2 regions of the Acidovorax sp. LjRoot129 genome follow, and region 1 is predicted to be linked to the other one. Evidence: predicted binding sites of a transcription regulator. Region 1 holds the regulator's gene; the other holds the start of a gene.

Region 1 (7,779 bases):
TCTGTACTGCTCGTGCGCAGCTTCACGCGGATGATGTTTTCGCTGATGTCCAGCAGCACCCGCTCCATCGCCTCCCATGGCACGGTGTGCGAGTCATCGTCGCGCAGGTCGGTAATGCCGGATTCGTCAATCACCACCGCAGGCTCCCGTTCGCGGTAGGCCTCCCAAGCCGAGCGGCCGAAGGTCCCCGCGATGCAAAACGAGCCGAACGCCCCGACCGAGCCGATGAGAGTCAGCAACTTGTTGTCGGCCGCATAAATCAGCAGCACCGAGTAGGCCAGGCACACGAGCATGAGCAGCGCAAAGGGCACCTGAAACAGCAGGGTCCAGCGGCGTCGGTACAGAAAAATGGGGCGAGGCTGCATGCGCAAATCTCCTGAGCCATGGCGGGGCGGCAGCATGTGCCGCGTGGGCATTGTCGCTGTGCCAGTCCGATCTGGGCAGTGCGTCCGGCGCCTTCGCCAAGCAGCCCCGTAAAATCCACCGATGCTCACCGCCAAAAATGAATTGCTCGCTGCGCTTGCAGCCGAGCTGGAAATCCTGTCCGAAGGCGCCGGCGCCAAGGCCGCGTTCGAATCCCCCAAGGTTGCGGCCCACGGCGATTTCGCCTGCACCGCCGCCATGCAACTGGCCAAGCCGCTCAAGCTCAACCCGCGTGCGCTGGGCGAGCAGCTCAAGGCTGCGTTGGAGGCCACGCCGGCCTTCCAGCGCTGGGTCGATGCGATCGAGATCGCGGGCCCCGGTTTTCTCAACATCCGCCTCAAGCCGGCCGCCAAGCAGGAAATCGTGCGTGAGGTGCTGGCCGCTGGCGAGCGCTTTGGCTACCAGCACGACAACGGTCGGCGCGTGCTGGTCGAGTTCGTCTCGGCCAATCCCACCGGGCCTTTGCACGTGGGCCACGGCCGCCAGGCGGCCCTGGGCGACGCGATCTGCAACCTGTTCGGCACCCAGGGCTGGAACGTGCACCGCGAGTTCTACTACAACGACGCGGGCGTGCAGATCCAGACGCTGACCACCAGCACCCAGCTGCGCGCCAAGGGCTTCAAGCCGGGCGACGAATGCTGGCCCACCGACCCGGACAACCCGGCCAGCAAGGCGTTCTACAACGGCGAATACATCCAGGAGATCGCCAACGACTTCCTTGCCAAGAAGACCGTTAAGGCCGACGACCGCGAGTTCACCGCCAGCGGCGATGTGGAGGATGTGGAATCCATCCGCCAGTTCGCTGTGGCCTACCTGCGCAACGAGCAGGACAAGGACCTGCAGGCCTTCAACCTGAAGTTCGACGAGTACTACCTGGAGTCGAGCCTGTACACCAGCGGCCGCGTGGACGCCACAGTCAACAAGCTCATCGCCAACGGCAAGACCTACGAGCAGGACGGCGCGCTGTGGCTGAAAAGCACGGACTACGGTGACGACAAGGACCGGGTCATGCGCAAGAAGGATGGCACGTACACCTACTTTGTGCCCGACGTGGCGTACCACATCGCCAAGTGGGAGCGCGGCTTCACCAAGGTCGTCAACATCCAGGGCACCGACCACCACGGCACCATCGCCCGCGTGCGCGCCGGGCTGCAGGCAGCGGATGTGGGCATTCCGCAGGGCTACCCCGACTACGTGCTGCACACCATGGTGCGCGTGGTCAAGGGCGGCGAAGAGGTCAAGATCAGCAAACGCGCGGGCAGCTACGTCACGCTGCGCGACCTGATCGAGTGGACCAGCAAGGACGCGGTGCGTTTCTTCCTGCTCAGCCGCAAGCCCGACACCGAATACACCTTCGACGTGGACCTGGCCGTCGCGCAGAACAACGACAACCCGGTGTACTACGTGCAGTACGCCCACGCACGCATCTGCTCGGTACTGTTGCGTGAACGGGGCTTTACCGAGGAAATCGTCACGGCCCAGGCCAACCTGCTGGCCCTCTCCGAGGAACAGGTGCGTGTGGAGCTGCTCGGCAAAGTGACTTCCGAGCTGTATGCGGCCGACTTGTCGTGCCTGGACAGTGCGCCCGCGCAGGCGCTGATGCTGCAGCTGGCCAAGTACCCCGAGATGCTCACGGCCGCCGCCGACGGCGAGGCGCCGCACGACGTCACCTTCTACCTGCGCGACCTGGCCGCCAGCTACCACAGCTACTACGACGCGGAACGCATCCTGGTGGACGACGAAGCCGTGAAGAAAGCGCGCCTGGCGCTGGTCGCGGCCACCGCGCAGGTATTGCACAATGGCCTGGCTGTGCTGGGCGTTTCGGCTCCAGCCAGAATGTAAGCAGCAACTTTCACTATGAAGAAACAACAGACGGGCGGAACCATCATCGGCTTTATCGTCGGTGTCATCGTGGGCCTTGGCGCCGCGCTGGCCGTGGCGGTGTATGTGACCAAGGTGCCCGTGCCCTTCCTCAACAAGGGCAGTGGCCGGGGCGTCGACATGGATGCCGCCGAGTCCCAGAAGAACAAGAACTGGGACCCAAACTCGCCGCTGTATGGCAAGAACCCGGCCCGCCCCGTGACCGCTGCAGCGTCTGCGCCTGCGTCGGCACCCGCTGCTGCCGCAGCCCCGGCCCCGGATGTGCGGGCCGCCGCCTCGGCGGCCAAGCCGGCCGCCAGCAAGCCTGAGCCCGCCAAGGCCGAAACCAAGCCCGGAGCTGACCCGCTCGGTGACCTGGCCGTGGCCAAGGCCGCAGCCAAGGGCAATTTGGACCCCTTCGATTACTTCGTGCAGGCCGGTGCCTTCCGCACGCAGGTCGACGCCGATGCCCAGCGCGCCAAGCTGGCCATGCTGGGCTGGGAGGCCCGCGTGAGCGAACGCGAACAAAACGGCCGGCCGGTCTTCCGCGTGCGGGTGGGCCCGTTTGCCAAGCGCGACGATGCCGAGCAGCTCAAGGAAAAGCTGGACGGCACGGGCGTGGAGTCGGCGCTGGTGCGCGTGCAGCGCTGATTCCCGTCAGCGCAGGCTGAACTTTTTCCGGGGGCGTGGCTCCCATCCCCCAGACCTGAACAGGAGAGTCTTTGTCATGAAACGCCGCGAGTTTTCTTTGTCCGCTGCCTCGGCAGTTGCCGCCACCGCCTTGACGCTGCCCGTCGCCACCCCCGCACTGGCGCAGGCCCGCCAGTTCAAGGAGGGCAAGGATTACCGGCGCCTGGACAAGCCTGTGGCGCCCGATGCCCCCGCCGGCAAGGTCGATGTGATCGAGTTCTTCTGGTACAGCTGCCCCCACTGCAACGCCTTTGAGCCCGTGCTGGACGCCTGGGTCAAGGCCGCACCCAAGGACCTCTCGATCCGCCGCATGCCCGTGGCGTTCAACGCCAGCTTTGTGCCCCAGCAAAAGCTTTACTACACGCTCGAAGGCATGGGCAAGCTCGAAGCCCTGCACGCCAAGGTGTTCCGCGCCGTGCATGTCGAAAAAGCCAAGCTCGCCAAGGACGATGAGATTTTTGCCTGGGTGGGCCAGCAGGGCGTGGACGTCGCCAAGTTCAAGGAGGTCTACAACTCCTTCACGGTGTCCAACCAGGTGCGCCGCGCATCGCAACTGCAGGACGCCTACGGCGTGGAAGGCGTGCCTTCGATGGGTGTGGCCGGCAAGTTCTACACCGACGGCACCATGGCCGGCAACATGCAGAACGTGCTCCAGGTGGTCGACCACCTGGCGGCCACGGCGCGCAAAGCCTGACGAATGATCGCCGGGCGCGTTGTCGCTCAGGCAGAGACCCCAACGAAAAGCCCGCAAGAGCGGGCTTTTTTCATGGGCGCCACACTTCGGTGGCTACAATGAACTGCAAGATTCGTGCCCTATGAACTACCGCATCCTCCCGACCCTCCTGCTCGTGGCCCTGGCCTCGCTCCATGGCGCTGCCCACGCCGAAAAGGCCGACCGCGCCAAGCCCATGAACATCGAGGCCGATGCGCTGCGCCACGATGAACTCAAGCAGACCAGCGTGTTTTCTGGCCGCGTGGTCATGACCAAGGGCTCCATCATCCTGCGCGGTGCGCGGCTGGACGTGCGCCAGGACTCTGATGGCTACCAGTACGGCGTGGTCACGGCAGAGCCCGGCAAACGCGCCTTCTTCCGCCAAAAGCGCGACACCGTGCCGGGCGCGCCGGACGAGTTCATCGAAGGCGAGGGTGAAACCATCGAGTACGACGGCAAGGCCGACAACGTGCGCTTCATTACCCGCGCAGAGCTGCGCCGCTACCGCGGCTCGGTGCTCAGCGACGAGATCACCGGTGCCGTGATCGTCTACAACAACCTCACCGACGTGTTCACCGTGGACGGCCAGCGCAAATCGTCGACCAACGCTGCTGGCGATGCGCCAGCCCCCGGCAGCCGGGTGCGCGCGGTGCTTGCACCCAAAGACCCGCCACCCGGCGCGGCCGCTCCCGAGGCAAATCCCGCCACGCCAGCGCCAGTGCTGCGCCCCAGCAATAGTCTCAGCGGTGGCTCCAAGTGAGCGCGCAGCCTGCCCATTCCGGCCCAGACTCGCAGGCCGGCAGCCGGCTTGAGGTGCAGCACCTCGCCAAGTCCTATGGCAGCCGCAAGGTCGTCAAGGACGTGTCGCTGGTCGTGCAAAAGGGCGAGGTCGTGGGGCTTCTGGGCCCCAACGGCGCCGGCAAGACCACCTCGTTCTACATGATCGTGGGCCTGGTGCGCAGCGACGCGGGCGACATCCGCATCGACGGCCAGTCGGTTGCCCACATGCCCATCCACCGCCGCTCGCGGCTGGGCCTGTCCTACCTGCCGCAAGAGGCGTCCATCTTCCGCAAGCTCTCAGTCGAAGAAAACGTGCGCGCCGTGCTTGAGCTGCAGCGCGGCGACGACGGCCAGCCGCTGGCGCGGGAGGCCATCGAAGACCGCCTCACGGCCCTGCTGCAAGAGCTTCGCGTAGACCATCTGCGCGCCTCGCCCGCCATGGCCCTGTCGGGCGGCGAGCGCCGCCGCGTGGAGATCGCGCGGGCGCTGGCCACCCAGCCGCGTTTCATCCTGCTGGACGAGCCGTTTGCCGGCATCGACCCCATCGCGGTGATCGAGATCCAGCGCATCATCGGTTTCCTCAAGGCGCGCGGCATCGGCGTGCTCATCACCGACCACAACGTGCGCGAGACGCTGGGCATCTGCGACCACGCCTTCATCATCAGCGACGGCCATGTGCTGGCGCAGGGCACCCCTTCCGAAATCGTCGACAACGCCGAAGTGCGCCGGGTGTACCTGGGCGAGCACTTCAGGATGTGACGGCATGGTGCCCACGCATGTTCATCGGGTGAAATCGCTGCCCAGCGGTGGCGGCTGGCCCGACAGCCGTCTCCACCGTCCGCCCGCATTCGAAACCGCATGAAGCCCGGTCTTTCGCTGCGCGTCTCGCAGCATCTTGCGCTGACGCCCCAACTGCAGCAATCCATCCGCCTGCTGCAGCTGTCCACGCTCGAGCTCTCGCAGGAAGTCGAGCAGATGCTCGACGAAAACCCGTTTCTGGAGCGCACCGCCGAAGAGGCGCCGCGCGAAGAGTTTGGCCTGGAGGCCGAGAACACGCCCGCACAGGCCGATGACTACAGTGTGGACGATGCTATTTTTTCAGGAGCTGTCAGCGCAAGTACAACAAGCGCTGAAGGCCAAAATGAGGCCGAAACCCCGCCTGCAGGCGGTGACGAGCCCGACTGGAGCGGCGACGGCACCGTCGAGATGGCGCCCAACGATGCCGAGTGGGGCGGCGATGCGCCCGCGCGCAACCGCAACGACTCCGAGGGCGACGAGGCCGACGCCACCGAACTCGCCCGCTCGCACGAATCCCTGACCGCTTTTTTGCACCGCCAGGCGCTGTCGCTGCGGCTGTCCGAGGTGGACTGCGCTGCGCTGCGTTTCCTCATCGAATCGCTGAACGACGACGGGTACCTGGAAGACCCGCTCGAAGAGCTGGCCGCGGCCCTGGCCGGCCCTGAAGACCTGGAGCAGATCGAAGAACTGGTGCACCGGTTCACCGTGGCCCTGCGCCTGCTGCAGAGCTTGGAGCCGGTGGGCGTGGGCGCGCGCAACCTGGCCGAGTGCCTCACGCTGCAGCTCAAGGCGCTGGACGCTGACGAAGAGGGCGACCCCGACGTCGTGCAGACGGCGCTGGCCATCTGCAAGCAGCCGCTGGAGATGCTGGCCCGGCGCGACGTGCGCCGCCTCACCCTGCTGTGCAGTGACGGCGGAGCCAGTGGCGAGGAGCGCACCCGCGCCGCCATGTCGCTGATTGCCCGGCTGGAGCCACGCCCGGGCCGCAAGTTCGTGGACGTGGAGCGCAACATCATCGTGCCCGACGTGATCGTGCGCAAAGCCGGGCGCGCCAACGGCCGCGACGGCCAGCACAACTTCATCGTGGCGCTGAACCCCGACGTGATGCCCCGCCTGCGAGTGCACGACATCTACGCCGGCGCGCTGCGCGGCCACAAAGGCGGCGAAGGCCACCAGGGCATGCAGCAGCGCCTGCAAGAGGCGCGCTGGTTCATCAAGAACATCCAGCAGCGCTTCGACACCATCCTGCGGGTCTCGCGCGCCATCGTCGAGCGGCAAAAGAACTTCTTCACCCACGGTGAGCTGGCCATGCGCCCGCTGGTGCTGCGCGACATTGCCGACGAGCTGGGCCTGCACGAATCGACCATCAGCCGCGTGACCACGGCCAAGTACATGTCGACGCCCATCGGCACCTACGAACTCAAGTATTTCTTTGGCTCAGGCCTGGGCACCGAGACGGGCGGCAATGCATCGAGCACGGCCGTGCGCGCGCTGATCAAGCAGTTTGTCGCGGCGGAGAGCGCGACCAAACCGCTGTCGGACAGCCAGATTGCCGAAATGCTCAAGGAACAAGGCATCGAATGCGCGCGCCGCACCGTGGCCAAATACCGCGAGGCGCTCAAGATCGCGCCGGCCAACCTGCGCAAGGCGCTGTAAGGGGCGAGGCAGGGGCCAGGGCCCAGAGCGGCGCTTTCGCCTGCTCAGGTTGTGGCGAGCGCTGCGCTACTTGCGCGCCATAAACACCGCGTCATACGCCTGCGGCGTAAACCCCGAGATCTTCTGCCCCTGGGTCAGCAACACCGGGATGCCGCGCACGCCCAGCTGGCTGAAGGCGGTTTTGCCCGCCGGGGTGTCGATGTCCAGTTCGCGGTACGCAATGCCTTTGCCCGCCATGTATGCCTTGGCGGCAGTGCAGTAGCCACACCACTTGGCCATATAGAGCACCACCTCCCCACGTGCCTGGGCGACTGGGGCGACCGGGGCGGCCCCCGGTGCTGGAGCGGCGCCCGGCACCACGCTCACGGGCAGGCTCTCGAGTTTCAACGTCTTCTCGACCGTGCCTGTCACCGGCGGCTTGTCGCTGTAGACCACGCGGCCGTCCGCGCCCACGGATTTGTAGAGCGTTTGCGCGCTGGCGGACCCCAGGCAGGCGGCCAGCAAGGATGCGATGAGCAGCAGGCTCGGGACGAAGGGGCGCATGGACAGCTCCGGTGAAATCGGTTGGCCCAGAGCATAAGGGAGCGCATGGGGCGCAGTACCGCGCCCATCGTTGTGCCGCGTGCCGGCCCCCATGGTCGCCTGTTCAGTCGGCCTGGGTGCTGGTGCCCGGGCTCGTCTTCTGGTCCACCACCTTGGTGGTGACCACCGACACCGGGTCGCTGGCAGGAAAACTCTCTTCCACCGCGCTGTCCAGCGCAGACTCGCTCACGTGCTGCACTTCCACGGTCTGCGGTGGGGATTCCGCGGTGTCTTTGCTGGGTTTGGGGTGCACCGCGGCGGTGGGGAAGGGCCAGGGG
Region 2 (7,779 bases), 3.3 Mb from region 1:
TTGTTCCACTCGTCCCACACCCAGAAGCCGATGCCCACGCCGCCGGTCAGCATCTCGGCCGCCACGATCACCAGCCACGCGGTGCCTACGGCCAGGCGCACGCCGGTCAGCATGTACGGCAGCACGGCGGGGAACAGGATCTTGGTGGCGATCTTCCACTCCGACAGATTCAGCACGCGGGCCACGTTCATGTAGTCCTGCGGCACACGCTGCACGCCGACGGCGGTGTTGATGATCATGGGCCAGATGGAGCAGATGAAGATGGTCCAGATGGCGGCCGGGTTGGCGCCCTTGAACACCAAGAGGCCAATCGGCAGCCAGGCCAGCGGCGACACGGGGCGCAGCAGGCTGATGAGCGGATTGAACATGCGCGACAGGAAGTTGAAGCGCCCGATCACAAAGCCGGCCGGGATGCCCACCAGTGCCGCCATGCCAAAGCCCACCGCCACGCGCTGCAGGCTCATCAGCACGTTCCATCCCACGCCCTGGTCGTTGGGGCCGTTGCGATAGAACGGGTTGCTGAATACATCGAGTGCCTGCTTCCAGGTCTCCAAGGGCGTAGGAATGCTGTTGCCCGTGCTCACGGACACCACGGCCCACAGCGCCACCAGCAGGCCCAGGCCACACGCGGGTGGCAGTACCGCCAGCCAGAAGCTGCGCGAGATGGCAGCCCAGTCGCGTCCGGCGGCTGCGGGCGCAGCGGCAGCAGTCGACGCCGCAGGGCGCCCGCCGCTGGTCGTTTGGGAGGCTTTTGAGGCCCTAGCGCTTGATGTATTTGCGCTTGTAGCTACATTATTCATAGCATTGTGTGTAGCCGCGGGGGCTGCATCCATCGGGGTGTGAAAAACGGCGCTGACCATGGTGGTCTCCTTGAAAAGGGGCGGGCTGGCGGATCGAGGACGTCAGGACGGCGCTCAGGCCTTGATCTTGAAACTGTCGGCGTACTTGGCCGGGTCCTTGCCGTCCCACACCACGCCATCGAGCAACTTGCTGGTGCGCATTTCGGCCTTGGGCAGGGGCGTCTTGGAGGCCGCCGCGGCCTGCTTGTAGACATCGATGCGGTTCACCGCCTTGGCCACGCCCAGGTAGTCAGGGTGGTCCTTGATCAGGCCCCAGCGCTTGTGCTGCGTGAGGAACCACATGCCGTCCGTGAGGTAGGGGAAGTTGACCGTGCCCTCGTTGAAGAACTTCATGTGGTTGGGGTCGTCCCAGGTCTTGCCCATGCCGTCCTGGTAGCGGCCCAGGATGCGCTGGTTGATCGCATCGACACCCGTGTTCACGTAGGCCTTGCCGGCAATGGTTTCGGCCATCTTGGTCTTGTTGGCCAGGCCTTCGTCGATCCACTTGCTCGCTTCAAGGATGGCGGCCGTCACGGCGCGGGCCGTGTTGGGGTACTTCTGCACGAACTCGGACGTGGTGCCCAGCACCTTTTCGGGGTGGTCCTTCCAGATGTCCTGTGTGGTGGCGGCGGTGATGCCGATGCCATCCATGATGGCGCGGTGGTTCCACGGCTCGCCCACGCAGAATCCGTCCATGTTGCCCACGCGCATGTTCGCCACCATTTGCGGCGGCGGCACGGTGATGACCTTGGCATCCTGCATGGGGTTGATGCCGTGTGCGGCCAGCCAGTAGTACAGCCACATGGCGTGTGTGCCGGTGGGGAAGGTTTGCGCAAAGGTGTACTCGCGCTTTTCGCTGGCCATCAGCTTGGCCAGGCCCGCGCCGTTGACCGCGCCCTTGTCGGCGAGCTTTTTCGACAGCGTGATGGCCTGGCCGTTCTGGTTCAGGTTCATCAGCACGGCCATGTCCTTCTTGGGGCCGGCGAGGCCCAGGTGCACGCCGTAGACAAGGCCGTAGAGAACATGGGCAAAGTCCAGCTCCCCGGTCACGAGCTTGTCGCGCACGCCGGCCCACGAGGCTTCCTTGGTGGGGATGATGGTCACGCCGTATTTCTTGTCGATGCCCAGCACCGACGCCATCACCACGCTGGCGCAGTCGGTCAGCGGGATGAAACCGATCTTCACTTCTTTCTTCTCAGGGGCGTCCGACCCCTGGGCGTGCACCAGGGCGCGCAGGGCCGGGCTGACGCCGACGGCGCCCACGGTAGCGGCCTGCAGCACGGTGCGGCGGTTGAGGCTGGTTTTGAGCAGATCGGTCATGGGGCGTTTCCTCGAAGCGTTAAAAACGAAAAGGCGTCCACACCACACCCCGCGAGATGCACGCATGCATACGTCGGGGCGGGTGGGGACGCCTTTGTCCATTACGAAGCATTGGGGCTTCGCATCAGCACCGACCCGCCATTGGGCCGCTGCTGTCTGGGGCAAGACCGTCATTGGTCTTGCAAGGGTTAACGCAAGCTGCGTGCCAGCCGTTTGCGCACCGGCATCGCGCCAATGCGGAGCATGCATTGCTACAAAATTAATAGCTACACGTGCTTATGAATAAAGCGCTAGCGGCCTGTTTGGCGTGAAATGTGCGGAGGTGGTGCGCGCTGAGGAGGCTGCACTGCCTTTGTGCGGTGCACCATCTGGGGAGCATTGCTAGATGGGGCGCTGCCCAAGCGCACAAGCCATGGCGAGAGCGCCTGTAGTGGGTGCATCGTTGCCCTTCCAGAGGGGGCAGCGGCTTGAGAGAAGGGCCGGGCGCCGCGCCTCCAAGTCTGTCGTGGGCAGGTGGCAGGTAGGGCGGCCCGAAGGGCTGTCGCCTCTGGTGGCTGCACCGAGGCGCGCGTGGCGCCTCAGGCAGAAGTCCCTAGTTCAGCCGAGCAAATCCATCACGTCGAGCATGCGCTGGGCCACGTCCACGAGCTTGAGGCCCTTGTCCATCGCAGTCTTGCGCAGCTTTTCGTAGGCGGCTTGTTCGGTGAGGCCCTGGCGCTGCATGAGCAAGCCCTTGGCGCGGTCGATGGTCTTGCGGTCCTTGAGCTCGGTCTTGGCGTCGGCCAGCTCAGCGCGCAGGGCCTGTTCGTGCTGAAAGCGCGCCATCGCCACATCCAGTATGGGGCGGATGCGCTGCGGCGCGAGGCCGGCCACGATGTAGGCCGAGACACCCGCGGCCACGGCATCCTTGACGTGCGAGGTGTCCTCGTCATTGGTGAACATGACGATGGGCCGGCGCTCGTGGCGCGTGGCAACCACCACATGCTCCAGCGCATCGCGGGCTTCGCTTTCGGCGTCCACGATGATGAGGTCGGGTTGCAGCTGCGCGATGCGCTCGCTCAAGAAGACATCGGCCGGCAGCGTGGCTACCAGGTTGAAATTGTTCTCTAGCAGGCCGATGCGCAGCGCCCGCGACCGATCCGCCTGCAGCACGGCATGCTCGTCGGTAGGGTCGGCAACGGCCAGGTCAGGGGCCACCACCACGATGCGCAGAGACTCGTTCATACCCCGGAGCATAAGCAATTTTTACGCCATAAATTGGTGCGCCGAAGCAGTGCACGGAAGGGCGTCCCCATAGGATGAGGGCGGGCGCGCACTACAAGCCAGCGTTGCAGGGCCTGAAACTTGCTAATTATTGGGTGATTGGCAGGGCATACCCGATAGCGCCTTGCCGTCTGGCTCGCATATACATCTGGTCACATTGACATATTGATGAGGATTCCGCATGAACAAGCACATTGACCGGCGCCGATTTTCCGGTGCGCTGGCCGTCACCACCACCGTGGCTGTCACGGGGGCGCTGATGCTGTTGTCCGGCTGCAGCAAGGTACCCGACACGATCAAGATCGGCGTTGCCCAACCCCTGAGCGGCCCGCTGGGTGCCTTGGGGCAGGACTTGCTCAACGGCGTGAACCTGGCCGTGGCCGAGCTCAACAAGGGCGGCTACAGCGTGGACGGCAAGCGGGTGACGCTCGAAGTCGTGGCTGTGGACGACAAGGCCGACGCCGCCACCGGCAAGACCGTGGCCCAGCAACTGGTGGACGCTGGCGTGGTCGCCGTGATCGGGCACCTGAACTCGGGCGTGAGCATCGAGACCGCGCCCATCTACGCCGCCAAGGACATCCCGCAGATCGCCATCTCGACCAACCCCAAGTTCACGCAGATGGGCTTCCCCACCACGTTCCGCATGGTGGCCAACGACACCCTGCAGGCACGCGCCATCGGCTCGTTTGCCGCTACCCAATTGGGCGTTGCGCGTTATGCCGCACTGGACGACGGCACACCCTACGGCAAGGGCCTGGCCGACGGCGCGGCTGCGCAGCTCAAGGCCGAGAAGAAAGAAGTGGCGGTGCGCAAGTCGTTTGACGACAAGACCACCGCGTTTGACGAACTGGCTGCCGAACTCAAAGCCGCCAAGGTCGAGGTGATCGTCTCCACCCTCAACGACTTCCAGGCGCTGGCGCTGCTCGAAGCCCTGCGCAAGATCGGCCACACCAAGGTGAGCCTGCTGGGCGGCGACACCATCAAGACCACCGACATGACCAAGGGCGCGGGCATCATCGAGGGCGTGTACGCCACCTCGCCGGTGCTCGAAGCCAAGGAGTTCTCGACCGGCAAGCCGTTCCTTGAAAAATACATCGAGGCCTACAAGAAGCCCCCGGCCTACGGCGGGCACTACAGCTACGACAGCACGTATGTGCTGACGGCCGCGATCCAGAAGGCCAAGTCGGCCGACCCCAAAGAGATCACCAAGGCCATGCACAGCATCAACGGCTATGCGCCAGTGATCGGCACGATGACCTGGGACGATAAGGGTGAGCAGCGCTACGGCGCGGTGGGCGTGTACGAGCTGCGCAGCGGCAGCTGGGAGCTGCGGATGCGGTCCGACCGCTGGTAGTAACAAGACAGAGACGGGCGAGCGGGCGCGGCCATTCGGTCGTTCGTGGGTGATGAACCTGCTCCATCCGTTGCGCTCCGCTCCGCGCGGCATAACCCCTGCTGGTGACCCGCCCGCAGGGGTTTTTGCTTCAGGGTCCGCGAGGGGCCGGGTTTTACACTCGGGGCATGAGTCTGCTGATCCTTGGAATCGAATCGTCGTGCGACGAAACCGGCGTGGCCCTGGTGCGCTCCACCAGCGGCGATGCCGTGCCCACTTTGTTGTCGCACGCGCTGCACAGCCAGATCGAGATGCACCAAGCCTATGGCGGCGTGGTGCCTGAGCTTGCAAGCCGCGACCACATTCGCCGCGTGTTGCCCCTGGCCACGCAGGTCCTTAACGAATCGGGCCAGACGCTGGCGGACGTGGACGTGGTGGCCTACACGCGCGGCCCCGGGCTGGCGGGCGCGCTGCTGGTAGGGGCTGGCGTGGCCTGCGCGCTGGGGGCTGCGTTGGGCAAGCCGGTGCTCGGCGTGCACCACCTTGAAGGACACCTGCTCTCGCCCTTCCTGAGTGCCGACCCGCCCGAGTTCCCCTTTGTCGCCTTGCTCGTGTCCGGCGGCCACACCCAGCTGATGCGCGTGGACGGCGTAGGCCGCTACGAGATTCTGGGCGAGACCATCGACGACGCCGCCGGCGAAGCGTTCGACAAGTCCGCCAAGCTCATGGGCCTGGGCTACCCCGGCGGCCCGGCGCTGTCGCGGCTGGCGGAGCAGGGCAGTGCCACTGCGTTCAAGCTGCCCCGGCCGCTGCTGCACAGCGGGGACCTGGATTTCTCTTTTGCCGGGCTCAAGACGGCGGTGCTCACGCAGGCCAAAAAACTGGGCGACGAGCTGGAGGCGCGCAAGGCGGACTTGGCTGCAAGTACCGAGGCTGCCATCGTGGATGTGCTGGTGAAGAAGACGTTGACGGCGCTCAAGCAGACGGGTTTGAAGCGTGTGGTGGTGGCTGGGGGCGTGGGGGCCAATCGGCATTTGCGGGCCCAGCTGAATGCGGCGTGTGCGGCGGCCAAGGTGCGGGTGCATTACCCGGAGCTGCACTTGTGCACGGACAACGGCGCGATGATTGCCATGGCGGCGGCGATGCGGTTGCAGGCGGGGCAGCAGGAGGCCAGCAGCGACTATGCGTTTGATGTGAAGCCGCGGTGGCCGTTGGATGCGATTACGGTTGCTGGGTGACTGGATTGTGATTAAAAATGGCCTCCAGCGCTTTTCTGTAAAGCGCGAGATGCTATTGTTTTTGTAGTAATTGCATATCTTTAGACCGTTCGGGCTGAGCCTGTCGAAGCCTGGGCTTGTGTGCTGATCTGGCCGCGTGCCTTTGCAAAGGGCGGAGGCCGGGAGTCGCCCGGCGTGCGAGTAACTTTCTTTCGCGTCGCCGAAAGAAAGTCACCAAAGAAAGGGCGACCCCCAGTCTGCGACCCCTTCGCGGTGCGAAGGGGCAAACCTGCGGCGGGGCGGTTGCGGGGTGCGCCGCAGAACTCACTGCGCTGCGTTGCAGCTCCGTTCAGACAACTGCGGCGAGTTAGACCACGAGGCATGCGCGCTTCGACGCGCATGCTCACCCCGCAACCGCCCCGCCGCAGGCGCAGCCAGCAGGGGGTTGGACAGCCGAACATCCAAACAGCCCCACGGGCCATTGCTGCGCTCGGCCCAGAGGGGCGCAAGCGCTTCGCGCTGCGCAGGTGGGGCCGAGCGTAGCGACGGCCCGAATGGGTGTCCGATCCCGGTGGGCTCCCTTCTGGATGCGCCTGGGGCGCGCAGGGCGCGGGGTGGCACGCGCGTCGGAGCGCGCGTGCTTCGTGAACTGACTCACCGCAGTTGTCCGAGCGGAGCGCCGCAGGCGCGCAGCGAGTTCTGCGGTGCACCCCGTGACCGAGCACCCCAGGTTGCCCCGTAGCGCAGCGAAGGGGTCGCAGACAGCAGGGTCGCCTTCTCTTTGGTGACTTTCTCTTGGCGATCCAAGAGAAAATTACTGCGCCGCCGGGCGCACATCCCGGCCTCCGCCCTGAACAAAAGCACGCGGCCAGATCAGCACACGAGCCCTGGATTCGACAAGATCAGCCAGAACGGTTGATGGGATAAAACCACTATCAAAACAGGAGCTTCCGCGCTTTATGGATAAGCGCCAGAGCCCAAAAAGAACTAGAAAAAATCAGAACGGATAGTGCCGCTCAGTCGTCTGCACCGTAATCCACCGCAGCTCCGTAAACTCCCGCACCCCCGCCATTCCCCCAAACCGCCCGTACCCCGAACTCTTCACCCCCCCAAACGGCATCTGCCCCTCGTCATGCACGGTCGGCCCATTGATGTGGCAGATCCCAGACTCGATGCGCGCGGCGACATTCCAGGCCTTTGCCACATCGCGGCTGAACACGGCAGCCGAGAGGCCGAACTCGTTGTCGTTGGCACAGGCAATCGCTTCTTCCATGCCGTTGACCCGCACCACCGGCTTGACTGGTGCAAACGACTCCTCGCGGTAGATCAGCATGTCGGCCGTCACGTGGTCGAGCACCGTGGCGGGCATCAGCGTGTTTTCGCTCTTGCCGCCGCACACCAGTGTGGCGCCCTTGGCCAGTGCGTCGTCGATGAGCGCGTTGCAGCGCTCCACCGTCGCCATGTCCACCACCGATCCGAGCACCACCGGGCCTTTGCGTGGGTCGCCCAATGGCAGGGCTTTGGCGCGTTCGCCCAGCTTGGTGACGTACTCATCGGCAATGCGGTTGTCCACAATGATGCGTTCGGTGGACATGCAGATCTGCCCCGAATTGGCGAAGGCGCCGAACACGGTGCCCGCCACCGCGGCGTCGATATCGGCGTCGTCCAGCACCAGCAGCGGGGCCTTGCCGCCTAGCTCCAGCACCACCGGTTTGAGGTACTTGGCACAGGTCTGCGCCACGATGCGGCCCACCTTGGTGGAGCCGGTGAAGTTGACGCGGCGCACCGCAGGGTGGGCGACGATGGC

Evidence for each region. Region 1 encodes sigma-54, which starts transcription at its own class of promoters, with help from an activator protein. Its sites were predicted from a motif close to TGGCANGNAANCTGCTTT; they were not measured.
Region 2: a site for sigma-54 is predicted at 2,350-2,367, ahead of ACSQ3Q_RS07615 (CmpA/NrtA family ABC transporter substrate-binding protein). Genes of this name have one in related genera too.

Annotation. Positions count from the first base shown of each region.
Region 1 covers NZ_CAXUSE020000001.1:4,956,207-4,963,985, reverse strand. The annotation lists gene ACSQ3Q_RS22725 (hypothetical protein) at 1-365, opposite strand, end outside; gene argS (arginine--tRNA ligase) at 487-2,265, shown strand; gene ACSQ3Q_RS22715 (SPOR domain-containing protein) at 2,281-2,934, shown strand; gene ACSQ3Q_RS22710 (thiol:disulfide interchange protein DsbA/DsbL) at 3,011-3,667, shown strand; gene lptA (lipopolysaccharide transport periplasmic protein LptA) at 3,789-4,445, shown strand; gene lptB (LPS export ABC transporter ATP-binding protein) at 4,442-5,224, shown strand; gene ACSQ3Q_RS22695 (RNA polymerase factor sigma-54) at 5,324-6,919, shown strand; gene ACSQ3Q_RS22690 (glutaredoxin domain-containing protein) at 6,986-7,462, opposite strand; gene ACSQ3Q_RS22685 (hypothetical protein) at 7,566-7,779, opposite strand, start outside.
Region 2 covers NZ_CAXUSE020000001.1:1,658,976-1,666,754, forward strand. The annotation lists gene ntrB (nitrate ABC transporter permease) at 1-860, opposite strand, end outside; gene ACSQ3Q_RS07615 (CmpA/NrtA family ABC transporter substrate-binding protein) at 915-2,159, opposite strand; gene ACSQ3Q_RS07620 (ANTAR domain-containing response regulator) at 2,757-3,383, opposite strand; gene ACSQ3Q_RS07625 (branched-chain amino acid ABC transporter substrate-binding protein) at 3,604-4,776, shown strand; gene tsaD (tRNA (adenosine(37)-N6)-threonylcarbamoyltransferase complex transferase subunit TsaD) at 4,944-5,993, shown strand; gene ACSQ3Q_RS07635 (aldehyde dehydrogenase) at 6,970-7,779, opposite strand, start outside.